Linked DNA regions of Flectobacillus major DSM 103. Each later gene encodes a partner of the first gene's protein in a complex. Links are inferred from orthologs where the notes say so. Each region holds a gene or a part of one and is shown on either strand. Other genes may lie near its edges. The genes, in order: tsaB and tsaD.

The links.
Region 2: the proteins of tsaB (region 1) and tsaD are in contact, whole or in part, in a solved structure (PDB 4WQ4), measured with the Escherichia coli proteins. The link is inferred for Flectobacillus major DSM 103 from one-to-one orthologs.

What each region holds. Positions count from the first base shown.
Region 1 is NZ_KE386491.1:3,848,092-3,857,832, forward strand. What follows is about bases 1,278-4,225. They hold tsaB (tRNA (adenosine(37)-N6)-threonylcarbamoyltransferase complex dimerization subunit type 1 TsaB), read right to left. Parts: upstream 3,120-4,225; coding sequence 2,436-3,119; downstream 1,278-2,435. Other genes in these bases: FLEMA_RS0138255 (HNH endonuclease), read left to right, coding at 1,284-1,805; FLEMA_RS0138265 (DUF2480 family protein), read right to left, coding at 1,920-2,432; FLEMA_RS0138275 (S41 family peptidase), read right to left, coding at 3,272-4,225. Also shown: FLEMA_RS0138240 (BatD family protein), read right to left, coding at 1-421; FLEMA_RS0138245 (hypothetical protein), read left to right, coding at 665-883; more of FLEMA_RS0138275, read right to left, coding at 4,226-4,939; rnpA (ribonuclease P protein component), read right to left, coding at 5,048-5,431; rpmH (50S ribosomal protein L34), read right to left, coding at 5,520-5,675; FLEMA_RS71705 (M61 family metallopeptidase), read left to right, coding at 5,948-7,399; FLEMA_RS71710 (M20 metallopeptidase family protein), read left to right, coding at 7,485-8,666; FLEMA_RS71715 (hypothetical protein), read left to right, coding at 8,933-9,337; FLEMA_RS71720 (class I SAM-dependent methyltransferase), read left to right, coding at 9,343-9,741. UniProt on the Escherichia coli protein: Required for the formation of a threonylcarbamoyl group on adenosine at position 37 (t(6)A37) in tRNAs that read codons beginning with adenine.
Region 2 is NZ_KE386491.1:4,772,176-4,781,743, reverse strand. The notes cover bases 189-2,963. They hold tsaD (tRNA (adenosine(37)-N6)-threonylcarbamoyltransferase complex transferase subunit TsaD), read right to left. Parts: upstream 2,188-2,963; coding sequence 1,189-2,187; downstream 189-1,188. Other genes in these bases: FLEMA_RS74310 (translocation/assembly module TamB domain-containing protein), read left to right, coding at 2,629-2,963; FLEMA_RS0155175 (hypothetical protein), read left to right, coding at 516-1,079; FLEMA_RS0155180 (DeoR/GlpR family DNA-binding transcription regulator), read left to right, coding at 189-441. In the rest of the region: more of FLEMA_RS0155180, read left to right, coding at 1-188; more of FLEMA_RS74310, read left to right, coding at 2,964-7,182; dapF (diaminopimelate epimerase), read right to left, coding at 7,346-8,119; FLEMA_RS74300 (DinB family protein), read right to left, coding at 8,255-8,773; FLEMA_RS74295 (NlpC/P60 family protein), read right to left, coding at 9,377-9,568.

The DNA.
Region 1 (9,741 bases):
CGGTTTCTTCGGCCAAAGGGTTATCGAGAGGTTTGGTTACAATCACCAAACAACCTTCACTTTTAACCTCAGTATTATTGACGAGCAGCTTGAAGGGTTTTATTTTTAGTGTGCCTTCTTTTTTGGGCAAATAATTTTGTGAAATACTGTAAGTAACAATAGGCTGCCCAGCCACCAACGACCTAGCTATGGCTTTGGTAAACCCACGCTTACTAAAATCTGGAAATTCGGGGAATCTACACTCGGGAATAGGCTGTTCGGGCGTTGTTTTGATTACCACAGTCACTACAAAAGGCATATCGCTCGTAATATTTTTTTCGCCAAGCGTAACTACAGGCGTGTTGTCTTGGGCTATCCCGATATAGCTAATTAAAAAACAAAATAATATTGAAATAGTAATATAATTTTTCGTAAATTTCACCGTTTTTCGTCAAAGGGTACTATTTCCCTAGTTTATGAAACCATTATTTAATTGAAAATTCAACAGTGCTATTACCATGTATAGCCACTTGTTTTTGATAATGAAGAAAGAACTAGTCTAAAATATATGGCAATTTTTTAGCAAGATACAACCTTTTTATGTCAGGATATTTAGTTTAACCCAAATTACACTTTTACAATTCAACTTTTTCATTAAACCAAATTTTCAAATCTCTAAAAAACTATGACAACGTTAGATTACGTCAAAATGATTCTTGATAAAGTTAGTTTTGATGCCAAGTTATTTGAAAAAGAGCTTAGAAAAGCTATCAAAAACATCGCTATTGAAGAAGTAAAATCTCTTAAAGATTGGTGTTTTGAACAGTATGGGAAAACTTATGAGCGATTAATAACACGATGTTTTAACCGATTCCGAAAGAAAACCCAATTGATTACAGCCTAAATTTTTGTTACAAAATCCCTTACCTTGTTTTATAGCGTACATTTTCACCAAGATATTCTTACAATACTTGGTGAAAATGTATTTTTGTCTTCTTCTTCGGCTACATTAGTCATTAGCTCACCAAAATCCTGAATACTTCTGTAAAATACTCATTAACAAAAAGTTATGTGAAAACTATTTTTACAGTTCAGTCGTTGTATTATTAGGATTTATCATTAATTTGCAAATACGTAAAAAGCACCTTTAACACAATCTAATCACAACCATTGGCCTATAATCACGGCTAATTTTATAATCTAGTACAATGAATCAATTACATATATCAGGTCGTTTAGTAAGGTAACTTGGCAAAAACCTCCGACTGATGACCGATTATTTCACCAACAAAATTTTTATAATTATGGGTCGGAAAGTCTTAGTATTGAATCAAGATTATAGTGCATTGGCAGTTTGTTCTATTCCAAAAGCATTTTTACTCGTATATCTCAAAAAGGCAGACCTTGTTGCCGAATCCGAAACTGAGCAGCTTCGTACTGTGTCTCAGTCGTTCCCTATGCCATCTGTTATTCGTCTCCATAGGTATGTTTATATGCCATTTAAGGGCGTAATTCTTTCTCGCCAGAATATCTTTAGACGCGACCACGGTGAATGCCAATATTGTGGTTCTAAAGAAGACCTAACCCTCGACCACGTACAGCCTAAGTCACGAGGAGGACGTACTTCGTGGGACAATCTTATCACAGCCTGTAAGCGTTGTAATTCAAAGAAAGGAGACCTAACACCTGAAGAAGCAGGTATGATACTAAGAAGCAAACCTTACAAACCCTCTTTTGTGATGTTTTTACGGGATTTTGGTGGTGCTATGGAAGCCAGTTGGATACCCTTTTTGGGCAAAAAAGAAAAAAGAGCTTGGGCAGATTAAGTATCTAATCTATTAGAACTTATTGCTTGAGATAGATTACTAGGGTTCAAACAAAAAAATCGTCATACTAAACAACCTCTTGTTTAGTATGACGATTTTGACATATAACACGTTTTATTTTTTCTTATACAAAGGTACAGTACTACAAGGTTCACCAAACATCAATGACTTGACATAGGGCTGTAACAAACGAGTAATTTCGACATAGGCTACTGTAGGTACAGGAACTTTTGAGCAGCCTTTAATCACTACACGTGCATCTAAATAATCATGAGGATTGATCTTGGCAATGGCATCGTAATATAGTTTTTCTTCGAGCTGTTGCAGGTTACCAAATACCACCAAATTAGCCACAGGTTGTAATTTTAGGGTCAAAAGCATATAAGCCCAAGTGGGTACAATAGCATCTTCCGAGCAGACAATCGCTACATTTTTGCCTGCATATACCGACCAGTCATGACTTTTAAGGAACTCGCGAAAGTCTTTTTCCTTCAAAATCATTCCCATAAAGAGGTTATCTTTAATATCATAAACCACCCTTTCTCCCTGATGGTAGTAATCTTCTAAATTGAGAGTTACAAGCCCACTATTGGCTACTTTATTGATAATTATATCCTCGGTTTCCATATTCTATTTGCTTTTGGGTGTTGTTCCAACAAAATCTTTGAGGTAGAAAGGCTCAAAACTTACAACATTTTCAAAAGCTTGCCGTTGATACGCCTGATATGCCAATATTCCTACCGTTTTGGCCGATGGGTAAATCTCAACCGTAGGAAAAATAGCATGCTCATGCGTTATTTTGGCTTTGCATTTTTGAGCACCATCACCAAAAAATACAACATTCTGAGTAGCTAAAAGTTCCTCAAATGATGTTTCATCAATTATTTTGGCTTCTGTAGTGGTAACTTGCAGCAAACTATTGTCCCAAAGCCCACAATAAACTTCCATGCGTCGAGCATCAATCATTGGGCAAAGCAGGTAGTTTGCTGGATAAAAATCCTTCATCTGACTTGCCATAGCTTCGAGGGTATTGACCGAAATAAGCGGTTTATCTAATGAAAAAGACAAGCCCTTGGCTGTAGATACACCAATCCGAAGCCCAGTATAAGAGCCTGGCCCTTTGGCTACAGCAATGGCGTCTAACTGTTGGAGCGAAAAACCTGCATATTTTACCACATTTTCAACCAATGTCGTGAGCATTCCCGAGTGCGATTTTTCGGTAAATAACTCATTCAAGGCTAAAAGTTTACCATCTTGATGCAATGCCACTGAACATACCTTGGTGGATGTATCGATACTAACAATTAAAGACATAAAATAATAATTTAAGAATAGCAACAACAACTCAGTGCCTCATTACTAGCTTACTTACAACAAATAAATAATTAAATAAAAAAAGCAAAAGATAAAGCAAGAGCCAATGCTATAACTTTATCTTTTGCTTTAGGATATAGCCCAGTACAAAATTACTTGCTTCCTTTCAAAATAGCATTGTAACGGTTCATATCTGTAAACAATTTTAGAGCTGCCTGAATCTCAGGGTCTTTGGCAAATGACTGTTCACGAGTTCCTTTTTGCAGATAATAATGCACTACAATTTCTTGTTCCAAAGCCATTTTGATTTCATCCTTAAACTTCAACATATCGGCCTCTTTATTGTGTGAAAGTTTGGCACGAAGGGATTTCAATTGGTCAGATACGGCATCGTAATAACGTTCTTTTTTGGCCGATGCTTCAAGTACATTCAGGTCTTTTTCAGCTTGTGTTGTATAGTCAAAAGACTGATTAACAGCCCATTTTATAAAATCTTGATATTCGGCATCGCTCAAAGCAAACTCTTTGGCAGGCTTGATACTTGGGTGTTCGTGGTGGTATTTAATAGCATAATCAAACAAAATCAAACGATTAGATAAAGCCTGAGTAACCATTGCTGGAGTTGGTTTTTCAACTTCTATATCGGGCAGAATTCCCCCTCCGTCAAATACTGTTCGTCCGCTACGAACCGTTTTGAAAGCCGTAATCAAAGAATCTGGCACTTTGCCGACACTTCCATCAGGATTGCGGTGTCCGTAGTCAATAGCCTGAATACAGCGTCCACTTGGAATATAGTATTTGGCCGTTGTTACTTTTAGTTTGGTATTGAACGACAAGTCACGCGTGATTTGTACAAGTCCTTTGCCATAGCTACGTTGGCCAACCAGTACACCACGATCGTAATCCTGAATAACACCTGCTACAATTTCGGCAGCCGAAGCACTTCTCGAATTGGTAAGTACAGTAATCGGAATATCAATATCGACAGCAGGTTTTAGCCCTGTATAGGTTTTGTTCCATTCTTCAACTTTTCCTTTCGTCGACACTATTTCGGCATCTTTTGGCAAGAAAATATTACAAATATCCACTGCCATATTTAGCAACCCCCCAGGATTGTCACGCAAATCAATCACCAGTTTTTTCATACCATTCGCTTTCAAATCGGTAAAAGCTTGGCGTACTTCCTTAGAAGCCGTGCTATTAAAATCTTTGAGGTCGATATAGCCTACTTCGTCGTTAATCATACCAAAGTAAGTTACATTTTTCATTTTTACGACATCCCTGGCTATGCTAATCTCTTCGAGTTTATTGCTACCATATCGTTTTACTGTAAGCTTTACAATAGTACCTGTTTGTCCTTTAATAAGCTTGCCAGGGTCTATTCCTTTTTTATTATTAAGTTCAATTCCATCTACTTTAACGATTTCGTCGCCTATACGCAAGCCCGATTTTTCGGCAGGTGTACCTTCGTCAATTCCCATAACAGTAATACGCCCCGAGCGGTTACCTGTAACAATTCCAATGCCATTGTATTTGCCAGTGGTCATGGTCATGTAATCCTCGATATCGTCTTCGGCATAGTACACGGTATAGGGGTCAAATGACTTTAACATGGCATCAATCGACGTTTTAATGGTTCGATTGGGGTTGATTTCATCGACATAATAGCGGTTGAGTTCTTTGAAAAGCGTAGCGTAAATGTCTAAATTTTTGGCAATTTCAAAAAACCTTTCACCGGGGTCAGTAAAAGAAGCGAGCGATAACCCCGTTATTACCACAGTGGTAGCCAATAGGGTTCTGTAAGGTCTTTTCAATTTCATAGGATGATATAATTCAGCTTTTCAAAACAAGAATATAACGAAGTAGTTGTGATTATGTTATGTCGAAATAGTAGCCATCGAATAAGCTTTATTTTACACAAAATTTCTTTAATTCATTTTGTATAAAATACCTTTCATAGCCTTTTCAATTTTGGCATAATCCTCTATTTTCTTAGCAATATACACAAAAGCAATGTATGCAGGTAATGGCTGAGTATTTTTTTGGAGCAATAGCTGTTTGTTGAGGCGATAAGCCTCACGAGTACGGCGTTTTATGAGGTTGCGGTCAACGGCGTGTTTGAAGTATCGTTTAGAAACCGAAATCAGAATTTGGGGTAATTCGGTACTAGGTGTATCTGTATTTTTTTCAAGGAAAGAAACACGAAAAGGGTAGAGAAAAACCGATTTGGTTTGTTCACTACCCTTGTCAAAGAGGGATTCAATAATTTTCTTGCTAGAAAGTCGCTCAGATTTCTTGAAAGTTTTTTTCATTCAAAGTTTCTTTAATTACTTGTTTCTGGAATCGAGTTGAGTAATTGTTAACACGAGACATGAAACACGAAACGCAGAAACTCACAAATTACTTACCTCTCTTCTCGTCTGAAACTGTCAATTTGTGTCTTCCTCTTGCACGGCGAGCAGCCAATACACGGCGACCATTTGCAGTTGACATTCTATCACGGAATCCGTGCTTGTTTTTTCTTTTTCTTACCGATGGTTGAAATGTTCTTTTCATTGCTATTGAAAATTGAAATGTCTTTTACAATATAAACTGACTGATTTTCAGAGATATTTTGAAAAATTATCAAAGTTGGTCTGAAGTATCAGTGAAAATTTTCAAAATATAAAAATCTTTTGTCCCAAAAATAGGAGTGCAAAGGTACTTATTTTTTTTAAAATTGCAAACTACTTTACCAAAAGATTCTAATTGCTTGCACCTTGATTATGAGTAACTTTGGATTCTTTACGAATAATAGTACCTTGCATCTTTAGCATTCCCGATAAAAAATGAGATACAAAATTTATGCAGAAAATCCTCAGAGCCATTTCCTAACGATAGAAATGGAGGTTGAAAATATTACATCTGACCGTATAAAAATTCAGTTACCTGCTTGGCGGCCTGGGCGTTATGAGCTTCAGAATTTTGCCAAAAATATTCAAACTTTTGAGATTACAGACGAACTCAACAGAAAGGTAGACTTCCATAAGGTATCTAAAGACCGCTGGAAAGTGTACACCAAAGGTGCTAGCAAACTAACGGTAAAATTAAGGTATTATGCCTTTATTCAGCATCCAAGTGGTGTTTTTGCCAATGCTGGAAGTTCATATATCGACGAAAATACTTTATATGTAAATTTTGTCAATTGCTTGCCATACGTAAATGGCCGAATGCACGAACCTTGCTCGGTTGAGTTGAATTTGCCCGATACTTATAAAGTAGCTTGTGGCTTACAATATAAAAATAACACTTTATGGGCCGATGATTACTATCATTTGGTTGATTCTCCTGTGTTGGCAAGTCCTTATTTACAAAGCCAACAATTTGCCATTAGGGATGTTGATTTTTATGTTTGGTTCTTAGGAAATTACCAGCCCAACTGGGAAAAAATAGTATTAGATTTTACCAAATTTTCTCAAAAACAAATTGATGTTATGGGCGATTTTCCTGAAAAGGAATACCATTTCATCAATTGGATTCTACCTGTGTCTTTTTATCATGGAGTAGAACATCGTAGCTCTACAATGGTTGTTTTGGGGCCTGATACTGAGGGCGATGGCCTATATTCCGACCTTTTGGGCGTAAGCTCGCACGAGCTATATCATGCTTGGAATATCTGTAAAATCAGACCTGTAGAAATGTTGCCATACGACTTGACCCGAGAAAACTATTTTCAGACAGGCTTTGTAGCCGAAGGGGTAACAACCTATCTTGGCGATGTTTTTCTCAAACAATCGGGTGTTTTTTCGTTAGAAGAGTACCTCAAAGAGTTTGAAACAACCCTCAAACGTCATTTTGAGCAGGATGGCAAATCGTCGATGTCGTTGGTAGAAGCTTCTTTTGATTTATGGTTAGATGGTTACGTTGCCTCAATTCCACATCGACGGGTATCCATTTATAATAAAGGGGCAGTAGTCGCTTTTTTATTAGATGGTTACATTCGTCAGGCAACCCAACACCAAAAGTCGATTCACGATGTGATGCGTTTGATGTGGGAGCGTTTTGGTAAAACAGCTATTGGCTATTCTTTGGCCGATTATCGGACGATAGCCGAAGAGGTAGCGGGTGGTTCGTTATCAACATATTTTGAAGAATGTATTTTGGGTAATACGCCTCTCGAAACACAGGTACAAGCCCTTTTAAGTTGGTATGGGATAGAGGTTACTTTTGACGAAGCGTTGAAGGTACAATTGCAGTTGCTCGATGCTCAAAATGAGAATTTGAAAGAATGGTTGGGCTAAAGCCCTGTTGTCGTGTAACTTTGCAATAACATTGGCTTAGTCATTAGCTTATCTTACGATTCTTATATCATTAGAATATTATCAAATGAAAGATAAAATCAAACAATTAGCCGCCCAACATGCGGGAGAATTTGTGGCAAATCGTCGTTATTTGCATACCAATCCTGAGCTTTCTTTTCATGAATTTAATACGCAAAAATATGTTGCTCAAAAGCTCAAAGAAATTGGTATTACACCTGTAGAGATTGCCAATACTGGATTGGTAGCAACGATTGAAGGCCGTAATCCTGAAAAAAAAGTGGTAGCTCTTAGGGCCGATATGGATGCCCTTCCTATTGTAGAAGCCAACGATGTACCTTACAAATCTCTGAACCCTGGTGTGATGCACGCTTGTGGACATGATGTTCACACGTCGTCGTTATTAGGAACTGCCAAAATTTTGCAAAATCTTAAAGAAGAGTTTGAGGGTACGGTAAAATTGGTATTTCAGCCTGCCGAAGAAAAAGCCCCAGGTGGAGCAAGCATTATGATTGAACAGGGTGTTTTGCAAAACCCTACTCCTCATAAAATGCTTGGGCAACACGTGGCTCCTAATATTCCTGTCGGCAAAATTGGTTTTAGAGAAGGTATGTATATGGCCTCGGCCGATGAGCTATACTTGACCGTAAAAGGAAAAGGTGGACATGGTGCAATGCCCGAAAGCTGTATCGACCCTGTGTTGATAGCCTCGCATATTATTGTATCAATGCAACAAATCATTTCTCGTAACCGCAACCCTCGTTATCCTTCTGTGCTTACTTTTGGCAAAGTAATAGCCAATGGAGCTACCAATGTTATCCCTAACGAGGTATACATAGAGGGTACATTCCGTGCTATGGACGAAGAATGGCGTGCTGAAGGCTTACAACGGATTCGTAAAATTGCCGAACTAACAGCCGAGGCAATGGGCGGTACTTGCGAAGTGTTTATTCAGAAAGGATATCCTTTCTTGAAAAATGAACCCGAACTTACTCGTCGTATGAAAGGTGCTGCGGTTGATTTTATGGGTCAAGAAAATGTAATAGACCTAGATATTTGGCTTGCTGCCGAAGACTTTGCTTTTTATACCCACCATGTAGATGCCTGCTTTTATCGTTTAGGTACTCGCAACGAAGAGCGTGGTATTATTTCGGGGGTACATACTCCAACCTTTGATATTGATGAAAATGCCCTCGAAATTGGTGCAGGCCTGATGAGCTGGTTAACCGTAAGCGAATTAGCCCTATAAGGCTGTTACCATTTTTTATTTTCCCGTAATAACTATTGACACCGCTATGTCGAGTACAGTATATAATAGGTATATGCTTTGCTCGACATTTTGGTGTTGTAGGTATTGAAGTTTTGCCAAAACAAACCATTAAGTAAATAGGCGAGCAAAGTTATTTAAGCTCAAAATTTAGTACCCATACTTAATTTTGTACCTAATTAGTTGGGGTAGTAGAGTACATCCAAATAGGCTCTATTACTTATTTAATTCATTATTTTAATGAGACTATGATGAAAAAATTACTTTTTATGACATCGCTATTAGGCGTTTTATCTTGTAAGTCTATTCCCAATGACCAACTTATTACGGTTGGTTCTGGAGGAGGATTTACGGGTATTTGGCATCAATATTCGCTAAAACCGTCGGGCGAAATTGTTCACAAATCTAGTAAAACAGATTCTACCGAACATATAACTCAGTTGTCAAAGACAAAAGCGAAGCAATTTTTTGCTGAAATAACTACTCTACGCTTAGATAGCCTGGCACTCAACGAAACAGGCAATATGAATTATTTTATCGAGTTTTCGGAAGGTAAAAAAGGAACTCGTAAAGTACAGTGGTCGAATTCACAAATGGCACCTGATTCGCTCAAAAAATTTTATCGTAAGTTTATGGACACGCTACCCAAATAACAACCATGCAACCCAAAGACAATTTCTCAAAACAGGCTCATTTATATGCCAAATTTCGTCCAAGGTATCCACAAGCCCTTTATGATTTTATACTGGCCCAACTCAAGGGTCGCCAAAAGGCATGGGATTGTGCTACTGGCAACGGGCAGGTAGCCAGCCATTTAGCCCAATATTTTGATCAGGTAGTAGCTACCGATATAAGTCAAAAACAACTAGAAAATGCTACCCTAGCACCTAATATTGAATACCTGATTTCGCCAGCCGAACATACTCCTTTTGAGCAAAACACCTTTGATTTAGTAACCGTTGGGCAGGCTATTCATTGGTTTGAGTTTACGCAGTTTTATCAAGAAGTTCAGCGGGTTTGTAAACCCAATGCCCTTTTGGCGGTTTGGGGATATGGT
Region 2 (9,568 bases), 930 kb from region 1 along the record:
TTTAGGCTTTGCCCTTTTATTAAACACAAACGTATCAAAGTAATAACCAATTCATTACCAGTATTGTACGAATTAATCAATACGAGTATTTCTATTAATTTGGTAGGGGGCGAAGTTGACCACCAGCGCCAAGCGGTACATGGAAGTATTGCCCTAGAGCATCTGGCACGTTATCATGCCGACAAGGCTTTTATTGGGGTAGATGGCATATCGCTACACAACGGCCTAAGTGCTGCCAGTGAAAAAGAAGCGAGTATTGCCACTGCTATGGCAAGCCAATCAAAAGAAGTTTTTTTGCTATGCGATGCTAGCAAACTTGAAAAAAATGCTTATTTCCAGTTTGCTCCTCTCACCTTAATCCATACACTTATTACCGACTACAATGCCGATAAGCAGCTGTTGGAACAATACCGAGCAAAAAATCTACGCGTGATTCAGTAGAAAAAAAATAAAAGCAAAATGTTTTTGGGCAACAGTTCCGATATTTGTTGTTCAAATGTCCCAAGCATCAGTTCATGACAGAAGTAGATAAAACATATTTACAGTATTTATTTTCGGAAGAAACCGTTTACTTCATTCCAAACAAAGAGGTTTTGGCAAAACCCGATGTAAAGAACGAAATAGCCACTAGGCACAACTCCGAAAATCCTGTAAAAGTACAAAATATAGAAAATGTAACTACAGCCCCTGTTGCACCAGTAGCCGAGCCAGATTCTATCCCTTACAATCCCAAACACCAAGTATTGGTTATTGTACAACATATCAACGAAGAAGAATTGGCATTTTTAACAAAAATTTTGAATGCTGTCAATCTCCAAATCAATCAGGTTGACTTATTGGATTTATCTAAAATTGGCAATGCTAGCTTAAAAGCCTTACTAACCGAAAAATCAGTAAATCAGCTTTTGACCTTTGGGGTTTCATTATTTAAAATCAACCTCGAAATACCACTAACACCTTACCAAACCCGAGAAATTCAGGGAGTCAAATTACTTTATTCGGATGCACTTGGTGAGATTAAAGACGACCTTAATTGCAAAAAAGCCCTTTGGGCTGCCATGAAGATTTTATTTGCTTAAAAAAGTATCGGCATAAACTGGATTAAGCAGGCTGCCTTTAAGTTATATGCCCGATTCTCATAGAATTTTGCCTTTGAGATAAAAAATCATCCCAAAGGCAAAACCTCTATTACCAAGCCATTCGAGGCATAGGGCTAACATCTTGCCCACAGAACTCCCCTATTTCGGCCTTGAAATGGGCAGCCATTGCAATCATGCCTGCGTTGTCGGTACAATACTGAAACTGAGGAATATACACATTCCAGCCCAACTCTTGTCCTAAATTTTGTAATTCAGCACGCAAACCTGAATTGGCCGAAACACCTCCAGCAATAGCAATTTCCTTAATTTTGTATTGCTTTGCTGCTTTTTTGAGCTTTTGCAACAAAATCTTTATCAGGGTGTTTTGCATTGAAGCACAAATATCCGCTAAATTCTCTTCGACAAACTGAGGGCTTTTGGCTGTTTCTTTTTGTAAGAAATAGAGGAAAGCTGTTTTAATACCCGAAAATGAGTAATTAAGTCCTTGCATTTCAACCATCGGAAACTCAAACCTTGAAGGATTACCTTCTTTGGCGTATTTGTCAATCAATGGCCCACCAGGATAAGGCAAATTCAAAAGCTTGGCCGTTTTATCGAATGCCTCTCCTACGGCATCGTCTTGGGTTTCGCCAATAATTTCCATATCTAATGGCGAACGAACCAACACAATCTGTGTATGTCCACCGCTAACGGTTAGGCAAAGGAAGGGAAATTGAGGCTTGGGGTCATCAATAAAATGTGCCAAAACATGAGCTTGCATGTGGTGAACGTCTATCAATGGAATACCCAAACCCATAGCCAATGCTTTGGCAAAAGAAGTACCTACCAATAATGAACCTAAAAGTCCTGGTCCACGAGTAAATGCTATGGCATTTAGGTCAGATTTTGTTATCTTCGCTGTTTGTAGAGCCTCGGCTACTACGGGTACGATATGTTGCTGATGAGCACGACTTGCTAGTTCGGGAACAACTCCACCCCATTTTTGATGAATGGCTTGGCTTGCCACAATATTGGAATGAAGTTTGCCATCTATTATAACAGCCGCTGAGCTATCGTCACAAGATGATTCTATGGCTAAAATGGTCATAATCTAATTTTTTCACAAAGATAACCAATCATTTATTAAGCTGAGTATCTTACACAATCAGAAGAGTATATTTAGGCTATTTGTTATCAATAAATGTTTTTTGCTAGCATACAAATTAATTATAGCTTTGAGAAATAGTAAAAGAGAATAATCCTAAGTTTCAAGATAAAGTTATTTTGAATGAAATGCTTCAATATTTTGCAAACAGCCTTTTTGATAATACTTATTTTTTCGTTCAATCGTTGATTATAGGAATAGTACTAATCATTTTTCTAAATTTTTGTTATTTAAGTATTTAATTGTACGATTATGCCTCTATGATTTAGCGATATTACATTAACCTATAAAAATGAGTTGTTGCCGCTGCCCAATAAAGATGGCACCAAACGTATAAGTACTTACTATTGATACAATCTCTTTCTCTTTCGTAATAAAGTATTCATGATTTTCAATGCCCTCAAAATATCTACTAAAACTGTCCTATACACCATTGTAGGCTTTTTGTTGATAGCTGTTTTGCTGGCTGCTATTCTGAGAACTTCCTATATTCAGACCAAACTAGCCCAATATTATGCCCCCAAAATCTCTAAGGCTTTGGGCTATCCTATTGAAATAGACAAAGTTACTATACATTTTTTTGACGAAGCTACCTTAGAAGGTGTTCGGGTAAAAGACTATCAGGGTTATCAGATGATTGATATTGACAAGCTTGATCTAGACTTTCAAATACAAAATCTAGCCTTAGATACCACCCAAAATCAATTAGATTATGTGCGCTTGTATCGTCCAAAAGTAGTTTTGGTGATTGACAAAAACGGTGATTTGAATATAGATGAATTTATTCGTCGAATCAATAAACTGTTAGCCCCCCCCAAGCCTCGCCCAAAAAACCCGCATCCTTCGCCTTTTATTATCAAAGAAGCCGATATTGTCGATGGTGTATTTACGCTGAACGATGAGTCTGAGCCATATCTCAACAATCGAAAGTCATTTGACCACTATCATTTTACTTTACACGAGCTAGAGGCTCACCTCAATGACTTTACGCTTATTCGAGATACGATTTCTTTCAAAACAACCCTCAAGGGTTATGACCGTTTTTCTGATACTCGTATCAAAACTCTTCAAACCAATTTCTTGATTTCGGATACCCAAATGCGGTTTGATAAATTGCTATTAAAACTGAATAATTCGGTGGTAAGAAACCAGATCGTGATGTCGTTCAATAGTCAAAAAGATTTTAAGAAATGGAATGCAAAGGTACGCATGCGAGCTAATTTTGATTCGACAGTGGTAAGCTCGGACGACCTTGGCAGATTTGTCAACGATATGTATCAATTTAAAGATACCTATTACCTTAATGGTAATTTTGATGGCACTGTCAATAAATTTAGGCTTTCACAATTTGATTTATATTTCGGTAAAAAATCAAAACTTCATGGCGATTTTGCCTTCGATGGCTTACCTTCTATTCCAAAAACTCAAATGAATCTTCGTATGAATAAATCACATGTGCAGGTTCAAGATTTGGCAAATTATATCGGAAAAGAAACGGTTTCGAGTATTCAGCAATTTGGCCATATCATATTTGATGGCAACTTTGTAGGCACTACCTCTAATTTCAAAACAAAAGGTTTATTGGAATCTGAATTGGGGAAATTAGACATGGATGTAAGTATGCTTTTGCAAGACAACTCGGCAAGATCATCGTACAGTGGCTCGGTAAAAGCCAAAGATTTTAACTTAGGCAAACTCATCGACCAGCAGAATATACTAGGTAATTTGACCTTGGCAGGCAAAATAGAAGGTAAAGGTTTTTCGTGGAACGATGCAGTATTAAAATTTGATGGAGATGTCAATCAGATTGATTTTAACCAGTATCAGTACAAAAATATTTATGTAAATGGCCAGCTCGCCAAAAAGCTTTTTGAAGGGCGTGTGGCCGTAAAAGATACCAACCTGATTTTTGACCTATTTGGCAAAGTTGATTTTAGAAATAATAAAGACCAAATTGACCTTATCGGGAAGCTATCAAAATCCAACCTTCGTGAACTCAACTTTACCAAAGACGATTGGCGTTTTACTACCATTTTGGATGTACAACTCAAGGGTTATGAAATAGACAAGGCCATCGGAAAAGCTAAGTTTTATAATACAACTATTGGTTTTGAACGACGAGATTTGTTTCTCGACTCTATCCGTATTGTATCTGAAATTAACCCCAATCATCGGCGTTGGGCTTTGGAGTCGGAGGTGGCTAATTTTGCCTTTTCTGGCGACTTCAAACCAAGTAAGGCTGTCAGAGATTTACAGCAGTTGGTACAGGAATATAAGTTGTACTTTACGGGCGACGAAAAAGCACGACAAAGCTACTATGCCCATAAACTCAGCTTTACCCCAATGCCTTACAGAATCGACTATAAGTTTTTACTGAAAGATTTTTACCCTGTAATGGCCTTGGTATATCCTGAAGGGAAAGTAGCTAAAAATACCCAAATCAATGGTACATTCGGTATTAGTAATACCTCGACATTTTCGTTGGAGTCGACCATAGACACCCTTTTATTGGGTAATAAATATCAGTTTTATCGTTCGCATATCGACCTCAATAGCTCAAAATTCTATAATACACCCGAAGTACTAGCATCGCTTATTATTTCTTCAAAAAATCAAAAAATAAGCATTTTGCAACCTACCGAAAATTTAGATTTAGAAGCCTCGTGGGACCAAGACAAAATCAGATTTACTAGTAATATCAAACAAGAAAATGCTACTAATCAGGCCAATCTCAATGGTACTCTAAGGTTTATCCAAGAAGGTATTTCGTTACAATTTATTCGGTCAAAATTCAGGATGCTCGACCAAGTGTGGACAATCAATCCCGAAAACCTTATTAGTGTGATGGGGAAAGAGTTGAGTGCACAAAATTTAGTAGTAGGCAACGACGACCAATTTGTATCGCTCAATGGCAAAATATCGACCGACTCCACAGAAGTAATGAATTTTAAGGCAAAAAACTTTAGCCTCGAAACCCTCGCTCCTATTATTGCCTTCAACTTTGGAGGCATTGTCAATGCCGACGTGTCACTAAAAGAAGTATACAACCATGTCAACGCCGATTCTCAATTACGTATCGATGGCTTAACCTTAGATAACTTTTTGATTGGTAATTTGGAAGGAACAGGCATGTACGACCAAGAAGCCCAGATTGTCCGAATTGATTATAACCTCGAACGTTTGAGCAATCATGTACTAAAAATGCGAGGAACCTATGACCCTAAACAACAAGAAAACTCGCTGAATTTGACAGCCAACCTCAACCAAACCAGCCTTCAAATCCTCGAACCTTTTACCAAAGGTCTTTTTTCAAAACTCAAAGGCTCTGCTAGTGGCGACTTAAATATTTCAGGAAATTTACGCCACCCTATTGTCAATGGCACTATTGATCTAAAAAAAGGCTCATTGTTCTTTGATTACCTCAAAACTACTTTGAATTTTGAGGACAAACTGGTATTTGAACCCGATGAAATTCGTGCCAAAAGCCTCCGCCTAACCGACGAAGAAGGCAATAAAGCTACCTTGTCGGGTGGGGTGTATTATGATGGTGACAAAACCTTTACGCTACAGCTCAACGCCAATATGAATCGTTTCAAGATTTTGAATACAACCCGTAAAGACAATGATACTTACTACGGTGTAGGCTATGCCAGTGGACGCATCGGCATTACTGGTACACCCAGCAACCTCAATATAGATGCTGATATTCGCAGCGATAGAGGCACACGTTTATTTATTCCGCTCGACAAAGCACAAGATGCAGGCAACCAAGAAGAAATAGAGTTTTTGGCAGCACAAACCAAAGATTCGTCGGCTACGACCACACAAAAAATCGAGACTAGCGATAGCCGTATCAAAATGGATTTCAAATTCGATTTTAACCCTGATGCTTATGGTGAAGTACAGTTTGACAAACAAACTGGCGATATCATGCGAGTAAATGGAACAGGAAAAATCAACCTAAAAGTAGATACCAAAGGCGATTTTAGTATGACAGGCGAATACGCCATAGAACGAGGAGATTATACCTTTACTTTCCAAAATATTATTAATAAGAAATTTACGATTCAACGTGGCAGCCGAATTAGCTGGTCGGGTAGCCCTTACGATGCTATTTTGGATATTAAAGCTGCCTATACGCAAAACGTCAATTACCTTGGCTCGGTTATCGATACCTCGGCTCAGGGTTCTAGTACCTACAAAAATCGGGCAGAGTTTACCCGTCGTTATCCAGTAGATGTCATTATTAATCTTAAAGACCGTCTGTTACAACCCAATATTTCATTTGATTTAAAACTACACGATTACCCTCAAAACCCAGAATTTAATTCGGGGGTAACAGCATTTCAGAACCGTATCAGAACCGACGAGCAAGAACTCAACCGACAGGTTAGCAATGTGTTGTTATTAGGACAAATGGTTTCTAATAGTGCTGCAGCATTTGCTTCCGTCAATTTGGTTAATAACCTCATGGAGTTGGCCTCGAACCAATTGAGTAATGTATTCTCAAAAATTGACCAGAACCTTAATGTAGACTTATCGCTCAATGGTAATGGCCTTAATCAAGATTTGATTAATAACCTACAATTAAGGTTTTCGTACAATTTCAACGACCGTTTCCGTATCACAAGAAGTGGTGGCTTTACTACGGCTCTTAACCAAACCAATGCCCTATCGCTTATCGGAGACTGGTCGCTAGAGTGGTTTATCAAAAGAGATGGAAGTTTGAGGCTCAAAACCTATAACCGAAATGTACAAACCTCTATTTTAGGTTCATTCAATACTCAATACCAAACGTTCACTTCTGGCGGGATGTCGGTACTTTATTCAAAAAGCTTTAACTACCTTTTTCCCAACAAGCAAAAACTCAAAAATGCAGCTTCATTAAGCGATGGTCAAGAAAAAACCAACCAAATCGACTTTCTGAGTAATCCTTAGTGTTAATTCTGATGAGTGATTTAGTGATTTTTTTGAAAAAAGTTGGTATTTGAAGAACTCAAAATATTGAGATGGCATTTGGCCTTAACTAACAATCCACTCACAATTGACTCAATTAAAAATCACTAACTTACTCATTAACAGCTCCCCCCTCTCTATTAAACTAATTTCTCCACTCTCCTATAAATACCTGAACAGCAGGGCCAATTAAATAGATATTCTCAAAAGTATTATCAGCTTTTTTAGAAAACTCAATTCTTAAATCTCCTCCAAGTACTTTTACATCAACAAATTTTTCAAAGCCAAGTCGTAAATTGGCAGATAGAGCACAAGCTGTAACCCCCGTTCCACAAGCATAAGTTTCATCCTCCACACCACGCTCATAAGTACGTACCGACAAAGCATTTTGTCCTATAACTTCCACAAAATTTACGTTTGTTCCTCCTTTACTCACAAAAGGCTCTCCATATCTAATATTTTTGCCTGTAGTATAAACATCGAAATGAGCCAAATTTTCCACAAACTCTACATAATGTGGAGAGCCTGTATTCATAAAATCATACTTCACTGTCTGCTCAACCCCTGCAACATCAATCATCTTTAAAGAAATGGTATCGGGGTTCACCGAAGCCTCATGTTCGCCATCGATAGCAATAAAAGTGGTGGTGTTGCCAATTACACCAATATCATGAGCAAAACGCACCAAACAACGTCCTCCATTGCCACACATCGAGCCTTCTGTACCATCAGAATTGAAATAAACCATTCTAAAATCATACTGCTCGTCATTTTGCAACAACATTAGGCCATCGGCACCAATGCCAAAACGACGATGGCACATCAGTGCAATTAATTCTTGAGAAACAGGAAACGATTTATCTCGGTCGTCAATCACCACAAAATCATTACCAGCTCCTTGGTATTTATAAAATTTCATATTTATCTATTATTAAGGCACAAAGTACTACAATACGATGGCACAATTTTGATTAGTTATAAATCCAGATTAGTTAGACAATTTAATCAAGACTTTCACAAAACACTTCGTTTTCTAGCTTATAACATCAATTAGCTATGACAAATATCTTTCTTTCAAAATACTAATATGATGAGCCTCGTGGCCAGCAATCGCCCAAGCATAGGCTCTTGCCGATACCTCAAAGCCATTAGCATTGCCCATACGAGAGGCAATTTCTTCTGTCATAGAAGCGTACAAAGCAATAGACGATTCTCTTACTAAACGGTATTGTTCGAGCAAAGATTCAAAGCTTTGTTCAGAAAAATTAGACATAGCCATGTATTCATTTTCATCAAAACCTGGCAAAGGAGCTTTTTCACCACGAGCAATACACAACGAACGGTACGAAAAAATGCGTTCTGTATCGGTAATATGTCCTACCAACTCCTTAATCGACCACTTTCCTTCGGCATAACGATAGCTTTGTTGGATTTCTGTCAAATTTTTTAATAAAAAAAACACCTCCTCTTTTTGCTTCACAAGCATCTCAATAACATCCTGACTATCAGAATACTCTATATACCTTGAGAAATATTTATGTTGTGGATACTCATTTTTTTCGGCCTGTCTCATCGTTTTTTTATTTTTTTTTTCACAAAGGTATTGCATTACAGAAAAAAACCACTAATTTTGCATCACAATTCAGCAACGAAGTAATAACAAGTTGTTAAAAAGTAAAAGGTTTGGTAGTTCAGCTGGTTAGAATACATGCCTGTCACGCATGGGGTCGCGGGTTCGAGTCCCGTCCAGACCGCCGATTAAAAGTCTCATAGTCAATAGATTATGAGACTTTTTTGTTTATATTGGTTTATCCTATGATTTTCAGTTTAAACATAGTTTAAACTTTTAATGACTTTGATCGCTGTTTCGACTACATAATCGACTATAGAATTACAAAATATTAAAGAAATAGCATTTCATTCAACATACTCATGAAGGATTAATATTCCTTAAAACATGAATATTTCTCAACTTTATTTTACCCTTCTCCAAAAGTCCTACTTAAATTCCTAGACTTTCTTTAAATTAGTAGATTGCCCAATAGCCCTATCTGCATAGGTTCCATATCCTCGACTATTAAAGTGTACAATAATTCTGTATATACCCTTAGGTAAAATGGAACTAATTTTGATTTGTTTGGAATCATGGCAAATCTTTCAGATGATTGTGTCTTAGCTATTTTTTTGAGTACGTGAATGAACAGGCATTTTTAGTTACAACTATTCTACTGGGCTTTGAATTAATATCAGCATTATATCTAAACCCTTTGTCTAATAAAATTTCAGCATTACATCCCTCCATATTCCCCAAAAAACTTGTAGTTGAGCTTATAGGCTGCCCTATTGAAGCCAATGGAATAGAAAGTTC